2 regions of the Mesorhizobium sp. BR1-1-15 genome follow, and region 2 is predicted to be linked to the other one. Evidence: riboswitches for the same ligand, from Rfam matches in the RefSeq annotation. Region 2 holds a riboswitch; the other holds the start of a gene.

Region 1 (3,989 bases), on a different contig from region 2:
AGGATGCCGGCGGAGATGCGGGGGTCAGACGCGCGCTGCACGCTGCGCCACCCAAAGGACCTTTAGCGAGCGTCGCGTTCCTTCGCGCCCCCCTCTGTCCTGCCGGACATCTCCCCCACTTGGGGGGAGATTGGCTGCTTCAGCGCTCCACCCTCTCCTGTGACGTCGCCAATTGGCGAAAGCCGTCGTGACGGCCAATCTCCCCCCTTGTGGGGGAGATGTCCGGCAGGACAGAGGGGGGCGCCGTAGAGCACTCATCATTCGATCATACGACCAAACTACTTGCTCATCACCGCCAGCCATTCATCCACCCATGCCTTGCGGTTGGCCGCGACCTCCTCGGGGCTGAACAGCAAGGTCTTGGTCGGTTTGACCAGTCTGTCGAAGGCGGGATTGAGCGGCTTGTCCGTCTTGCCGGCCGGGAACATCCAGTTGGTCTCGGGGATGGCATCCTGGAATTTCGGCCCCGTCATGAAGGCAATGAACTTTTCCGCCAGCGGATTTTTGGCTCCCGTCGTGGTGATGCCGGCGACCTCGATCTGCAGATATTCGCCCTCCTCGAAGGAAGCGGCCTGGTAGCGCTCGGTGTTCTCGGCAACCATGTGGTAGGCGGGCGAGGTCGTGTAGGACAACACCATCGGCACCTCGCCCTTGGTGAACAGGCCGTAGGCCTCGCTCCAGCCCGGCGTCACGGTCAAGACCTTTGCCTTGAGCTTGGCCCAGGCCTCCGGCGCCTTGTCGCCATAGACCGACTTCACCCACAACAGCAGGCCGAGGCCCGGCGTCGATGTGCGCGGATCCTGGATGACGATCTTGTCGTCGGCACTGCCCTCGACCAATTCCTTCAGGCTCTTGGGCGGCGTCTTCAGCTTCTGCGTGTCATAGACGACGGCGAAATAGCCATAGTCGTACGGGACAAAGATGTCGTCGTTCCAGCCGCCCGGCACATTGAGCCCGGTCACGGCGCCATGCGGCGCAAACAGGCCAGTGGCCTTGGCATCGGCGGTGAGATTGGTGTCGAGGCCAAGCACGATGTCGGCCTTAGTCGCGGCCCCTTCCAGCTTGACGCGGTTGAGCAGCGCGACGCCGTCGGCAACCGAGACGAAGTCGACATCGCAGCCGCATTCGGCCTCGAATTCCTTCTTCACCACCGGGCCGGGGCCCCAGTCGGCGGTAAAGCTCTCATAAGTGTAGACGGTGAGCTTGTCCTTGGCTAAGGCCGGCCCGGACAGAACCACGACCATTGCAGAGACAAGGGCGTATAAAAGCGTGCGCATCGGCGCCTCCTTCGTTCGGGTTAAAGGAATTGAGGCGTCGGACTGTCCGAAACGTCTAATCCCTCCGCCGGTACAAACCGGATCAGGTTCAGCGGGTTGGCGAGACTGCCTCTCAGCCGGTCCGCGAATATCGCGTCCGGCACCCCGTTAGAGCGCCTCGACACATAGGCCCGGCCGGTGAACCGCGCAAGTGGCTGTTTGCCGGCCTTCCGTTTCCGCTGTCGGGCTGGTAAGGGCCACACGATATGAGCACATTCACCATCCTGCTTGGCGGCGACCTCATCCGCACGCCACGGCTCGACCGTCAGGTCGAGGGGACCCGCGTCATCGCCGCCGATGCCGGCATCGGCCATGCGAGGACGCTCGGCCTTGTGCCGGAACTGTGGGTCGGCGATTTCGATTCCGTGCCCGCCGGCCTGCCGGATGAGTTGGCCGCCGTGCCGCGCCGAACCTTCCCGGCAGAGAAGGACGCCACCGATGGCGAACTCGCGATATCGGCCGCCCTGGAGCGCGGCGCGACCAGCCTCGTGCTTGCCGGCGCCTTCGGCGGCAAACGCGCCGACCATGCCTTCCTGCACATGGCGCTCGCCCTGCGGCTGGCCGGGGCCGGGACAAAGGTGCTGTTGACCAGCGGCGCGCAGGAAGGCGTGCCCCTGGCGCACGGCACGGTCCACTTCGACTATACAGACGGCACCCTGTTCTCGATCCTGGGTTTTTCCGAGCTTGCCGGGCTGACCGTCGCCGGCGCGAAATGGCCGCTTGACCGCGTCAAGGTCGCGTTCGGCTCATCGCTGACCATCTCTAATGAGGTCAAGGGCAGGCTCGAGATCGCGCTGGGAGCGGGGCGCGCGCTGCTGCTCGCCCATCCCTATCCCTTGCCAGAAAGCTGACATGGCGCCGCCTCTTCTCAATCTCGACGGAATAAAACTGACGTTCGGCGGCACGCCCCTGCTCGACGGCGCCGACTTGGCTGCGTCGGCAGGCGACAAGATCGCGCTGGTCGGCCGCAACGGGTCCGGCAAGTCGACGCTGCTCAAGATCGCCGCCGGCCTGATCGAGCCGCAGGACGGCGAGGTGTTCCGCCAGCCATCGGCGACCGTCCGCTATCTGCCGCAAATGCCCGACATGGACGGCTTCGCAACCGTGCGCGCCTATGTCGAGGCCGGGCTCGGTCCCGCCGACGATCCTTATCGCGCCAGCTACCTGATGGAGCACCTCGGCCTCTCGGGCGAGGAGCAGCCGGGCGACCTCTCCGGCGGCGAGGCCAGGCGCGCCGCCCTTGCCCGCGTCATGGCGCCCGAGCCTGATATCCTGCTGCTCGATGAGCCGACCAACCACCTCGATCTCTCGGTGATCGAATGGCTGGAAGAGGAACTCGTCCGCACCTCCTCGGCCCTCATCGTCATCTCGCACGACCGCCGTTTCCTTGAGCGCGTCTCGCGCGCCACCGTGTGGCTCGACCGGGGCCAGACGCGCCGGCTGGATAAGGGCTTCGGCCATTTCGAGGAATGGCGCGACCAGGTGCTTGAGGAAGAAGAGCGCGAACAGCACAAGCTCGGCCGCCAGATCGTGCGCGAGGAACACTGGCTGCGTTATGGCGTGACGGCGCGGCGCAAGCGCAACATGCGCCGCCTGGGCGAATTGCAGACCATGCGCCAGCGTTTTCGCGGCCATCGCGGCGCCGAAGGCACCGCGACCATGGTGGCCAGCGACGCCGCCGAATCCGGCAAGCTGGTGATCGAGGCCAGGAACATCGAGAAGAGCTTTGGCGACCTCACCGTGGTCAAGGGGTTCTCGACCCGCATCCAGCGCGGCGACCGCATCGGCCTCGTCGGGCCGAACGGCGCCGGCAAGACGACGCTTCTGAAGATGCTGACCGGAGAATTGCAGCCGGATGCCGGTTCGGTGCGGCTCGGCACCAATCTGGAGATCGCCACGCTCGACCAGAAGCGCGAGGCGGTCGATCCGCAGGAAACGCTGGCGCAATATCTCACCGACGGGCGCGGCGAGAACCTTGTCATCAATGGCGAGCAGCGCCACGTCGTCTCCTACATGAAGGACTTCCTGTTCAAGCCGGAGCAGGCACGCACGCCGGTGCGCGAGCTGTCGGGCGGCGAGCGGGCACGGCTGATCCTTGCGCGCGTGCTGGCCCGGCCGGCGAACTTGCTGGTGCTCGATGAGCCGACCAACGATCTCGACATGGAAACGCTGGAGTTGCTGCAGGAACTGGTCGCCGGCTTTGCCGGTACGGTCATCCTGGTCAGCCACGACCGCGATTTCCTCGACCGCACCGTGACCAGCGTGATCGCGCCGGACGGCGGCGGCCGCTGGGTCGAATATGCCGGCGGCTATTCCGACATGCTGGCGCAGCGCGGCGGCACCAGGCTCGACGACCGCAAGGCGCGGGCGAAGGCGGATGCAAGCGAGGCGCCGACGGCGAAGGCGGACAGCCCCACCGCCAAAGCCCCGGCAAAAAAACTCTCGTTCAAGCAGAAATTCGCGCTGGAATCGCTGCCCAAGAAGATCGAGGCGGTGACAGCCTCGATCTCGCGGCTGGAGAACAACATCGCCGATCCGGCCTATTACGAGCGCGATCCGGCCTCGTTCCAGAAGACCATCGCCGCCCTCGACAAGGAGCGCGCGACGCTGGCGGCACTGGAGGAAGAGTGGCTCGAACTGGAGATGTTGCGCGAGGAGATGGAGGGGTGAAGA
Region 2 (3,989 bases):
GGGCCCGAGACGCTCGCTGCCGTCAGTTCCAGACCGGCCGCCGTCGTCATCGACAATCTCTGCGATGCCCGCCTGGCTTTCCTGAAGCGGCTTCCGACCTGGTCGACTTTCGGCAAAGGCTGGTCGAGCCGGGTCGGATCCGTCCGCGCACAGGCGCTGCTGCTGACGGCTGTCGGGGCAGGCGAGGCATCGGCCACGCGGCCAGATCCTGCACCGGCCGCTGCTGCGGCGGCGCCGGGCGGCGCTGCTGCCGTAGATGCCGTCGAACCGGTCGCGGCGGCGCCTGCCGGCGCCAACATCCCAGCTGCCACCAAGGCGGGCGGGATCATTGTCGCGTGCCTGCTCGTCGCCTACGCCGCCTGGCACCACATCGCCGCCGCCTTGCAAGGAATGTTCTGATCATGGCCACCACAACCCAGCCGACCATCCGCCCGACCAACAAACTGACGGCCGCGACCATCGCCGCCGCCGCCGTTTCGATTTCCGGCGTCTTCGTGCGCAATGTCTGGCCATCCTGGTACGATGCCGAGACATGGGCCACGCTGCTGCCGCTAGCCGTCTTTGCCGTCGGCTATCTCGTCAAGGACGCGCCAAACCAATGAGCGCGCTCCTCTCCTTCCTGCTCAGCAATTCGACCGTTCTCGGCATCGGCGCGGCCATCGCCGCTGCGTTTGGCTGGGGTGTTCGCCAGCGGCTTGCCGGCGAGCGCGCCGAACGCAGCCGGCAGGCCGCGGCCGAGGCGGCGGCGCGGGACGTCGCCAACCAGGTTGACAACGATATCGGCGCGCTACCCGCCGCCACTGCCCGAAAGGAGCTCAGGTCATGGGCAAGGGATTGATTGTCGCAGCGGCCGCAGCACTTGTCGCGGTAGCCGGCTGCACCACCGTCACCGGCGGATTTTGCGCGGTCTCGAGCCCGCTGCGCTTGTCCGCATCCGCCGTCGCAGCACTGTCGGATGCGGAAGTCCGGACGCTGCTGGCGCACAACCGCAAGGGCGAGAAACTGTGCGGGTGGAAGCCATGACGATCGTGTTGCCGCTCGATTCGGGCCCTGCTGCTCGGGGACCGCTCATCTTCGGTGCCGGATCGGTCATTCTGTTTCCTGATCGCGAGACAATGAAATGATGCATGATCTTTTCGACCTGCTCGGTATCAAGGTGCCGGTGGTGGTCGCCGGCCTTTCCGGCGGCATATTGCGCGCGCTGTCGCGCCACCGCTACAAACCGCGCGAGATGGTGGCCTCGCCGATCTGCGGCGCGCTAGCCGCCGCCTATCTGACGCTGCCCGTGGTCCAGTATTCCCGCGCCATGGGCCTGCCGATGGCCAATGACGACACCACGACCCTGGCGGCCGCATTCCTCATCGGCGTCTGCGCGATGTGGATATCGGATATCGTATTCGAGGTCGTGGTGCGCAGGTTCAGGCCTGGGGAGTGACGCCGCGCGTCCGTGGTGATCGGCAGCAGGACGCGCCCGTCGACTGGACGAAGCCGACGACAATGCCCATCTATGGGAAATCCTGGAGCGGCTGTCATAGCGCCGGGCCTCCAGTTTTATCGTGCGCAATTCCGGACGGAAACGGCTACAACCTTTCCCCGGAGTTGCTTTGGGGAGATTTGATATGGCGACTTCAAGCGAACGCGCGGTGCTTGCCGGCGGCTGTTTCTGGGGCATGCAGGATCTGATCCGACGCATCCCGGGCGTCCTGTCCACGCGCGTCGGCTACAGCGGCGGCGACGTGCCTGATGCCACCTACCGAAACCATGGCACCCATGCCGAAGCCATCGAGATCAATTTCGATCCCGCCAGGGTGAGCTACCGTACGCTGCTGGAGTTCTTCTTCCAGATTCATGATCCGACGACACGCAACCGCCAGGGCAACGATGTGGGGATGAGCTACCGTTCGGCGATCTACTACACCACCGATGAGCAGAAGCGCGTCGCCGAAGACACTATCGCCGACGTCGACGCCTCGGGCCTGTGGCCCGGCAAGGTGGTCACCGAGGTGGCTCCGGCCGGCGCGTTCTGGGAAGCCGAACCCGAGCATCAGGACTATCTGCAGAAATACCCGAACGGCTACACCTGTCATTTCGTCAGGCCGGGCTGGAAGCTGCCGGTTCGCGAAAAGGCTGTTTCGTAGACGGCGCCCGAACCGAGACGAAGGCCGATGGCGGTTTACGTCTCAGGCGCCTGCCTGTTCGGCGAGGGTGAAACATAAAGAGACGGAAACGCCACGGAACAGACGCCCCGTGGCGTTCTCCAGCAGTTTCGGCGAATGGCTACTTGCCGCAATGCTTGTCATTGACGGTCGGCGAAGCCGTGCCCGGAGCGGTGTGGCTGGCATCCGGCTGAGCACCTTGTGGGCTGGCCGGACAGTTCCGGTCCGCGTTCGAATTCATGCCGTCGGGCATGACGGTCGTGCTGCCGGTCGTGCCAGGATCCACCGTGTTCGGCGATGCCGGCGTGTTCGGGTCGACCGTGACCGACTGGCCGCTGCCGGGCCCATTATTGGCGCCGTTTCCGCCAGCACTTTGCGCCATCGCCGAAGTCGCGAGACCAATGGTAAGAGCCGAAGCTGCGAGGATTTTCATGAGCATGGTTTGTCTCCATTTCTGTGAAGTCTTCGCTCGTTTCCACGAAGTTCGTCGCGTTTGCGACTATAGGGACAACCACTCGTCGTGGCTAAGGTTCCGGACAAATTTCCCTCAAGACCGGGCCCGACGGAACCGCCCATAATCAGGCCTGGCGCAATGCATTTCCGGCGATGGTCCTGAAAAAACAGCTTTCATAGCCGCCCGATTGGTGCTTTAACGCGTCCATCCACAGGGGTGCTCCGTACGGTCGGGGCTGAGACGGGGGCGGCAAGCCCACAGACCCTAGAAGCTGATCTGGGTAATACCAGCGGAGCGAGGCGGGCGATGTTTTCAGGCGCACAGATTTCCCTATATCCCATGTCCAGCGATTTTGTCGGCGTCATCCTTGGCGCGCTCGGGGCACTGGACCCTTATCGTGATCGACTGCGGATCGAGACCGACGATATCTCGACCTTGCTGGTCGGACCGCCCGAGGTGCTGTTTCCTGCCATGCGCGACCTGTTCGTGGCGGCAGCGCGCAGCGGCAAGCATTGCGTGCTTTCGGCCGCCATCTCGCGCGGCTGCCCGGGCGAGCCGGACGATCCGATCTGCCGCTCCGACGCGTTTGGCGGACCTGCCGGGCCGCTCGGCCCGCGCAAGGAAGCCGCTATCGCCGCCGTGCGCGGCGTGGCCGCCACCGGCCAGCCGGCGGCGGCGCAGTTCTCGCTTTATGTCATGGGCACCGACGACCACATGGACGAGATCTATGGCTGCATCGACTTCCTGAAGCAGTCGGGCGTATATGAGCGCTCCAAGCATTTCTGCACAAAGTTGCGCGGCGACGCAGGCGCCATTTTTACCGCACTCAACGAGGCCTTTTGCCGCTTCGGGCCGGGTGCCGGCCACGTAACGCTCGACGTCACCGTCTCGGCCAACAGCCCCACCGCCGTCTGACGGCGCGCCCCGCGCCATCCGCTCCGGGTACCTGCGTGTCCTCCCCGTCCGCCCCTTCGCGTCCGATCGTGGACCTCATCGCCAGAACCGCTCCGGCGATGCTTTCGGTGGGGCTGCTGCTAGCCGCGTGGGAACTCTATGCGCGCTTTGGTGGCATCAAGCCGACAATCCTCCCGGCGCCATCGCGCGTCTTCGCTCAGGCAATGCTCAACCGGCACGCGCTGGCCGATAACGCCGTGCCAACCCTCCGTGCCACGCTCGCCGGCTTTGCCTGTTCGCTCGGCGCTGCCTTTGCGCTGTCGATATTGATCGACTTCTTCCAGCCATTGCGGCGCGCCCTTTTTCCGGTCTTCGTGGTCAGCCAGACCTTGCCGCTGGTGGCGATTGCACCGCTGGTGGTGCTGTGGTTCGGCTTTGGGCTGATGCCCAAGATCATGCTGGTGGCGCTGGTCACCTTCTTTCCG

Evidence for each region. A riboswitch is a leader RNA that binds a small molecule or an ion and turns the genes downstream of it on or off. The one in region 2 is predicted to bind thiamine pyrophosphate.
Region 1: linked by a shared signal. The riboswitch ahead of thiB (thiamine ABC transporter substrate binding subunit) and the one ahead of LB541_RS20395 (Ykof family thiamine-binding protein) in region 2 are both predicted to bind thiamine pyrophosphate.

Annotation. Positions count from the first base shown of each region.
Region 1 covers NZ_JAIUIF010000003.1:35,340-39,328, forward strand. The annotation lists gene thiP (thiamine/thiamine pyrophosphate ABC transporter permease) at 1-41, opposite strand, end outside; gene thiB (thiamine ABC transporter substrate binding subunit) at 279-1,277, opposite strand; TPP riboswitch at 1,320-1,434, opposite strand; gene LB541_RS06315 (thiamine diphosphokinase) at 1,523-2,167, shown strand; gene LB541_RS06320 (ABC-F family ATP-binding cassette domain-containing protein) at 2,169-3,986, shown strand.
Region 2 covers NZ_JAIUIF010000012.1:109,955-113,943, forward strand. The annotation lists gene LB541_RS20360 (glycoside hydrolase family 108 protein) at 1-399, shown strand, start outside; gene LB541_RS20365 (hypothetical protein) at 402-602, shown strand; gene LB541_RS20370 (ABC transporter permease) at 599-838, shown strand; gene LB541_RS20375 (hypothetical protein) at 823-1,023, shown strand; gene LB541_RS20380 (hypothetical protein) at 1,124-1,435, shown strand; gene msrA (peptide-methionine (S)-S-oxide reductase MsrA) at 1,620-2,138, shown strand; gene LB541_RS20390 (hypothetical protein) at 2,278-2,595, opposite strand; TPP riboswitch at 2,813-2,926, shown strand; gene LB541_RS20395 (Ykof family thiamine-binding protein) at 2,917-3,525, shown strand; gene LB541_RS20400 (ABC transporter permease) at 3,624-3,989, shown strand, end outside.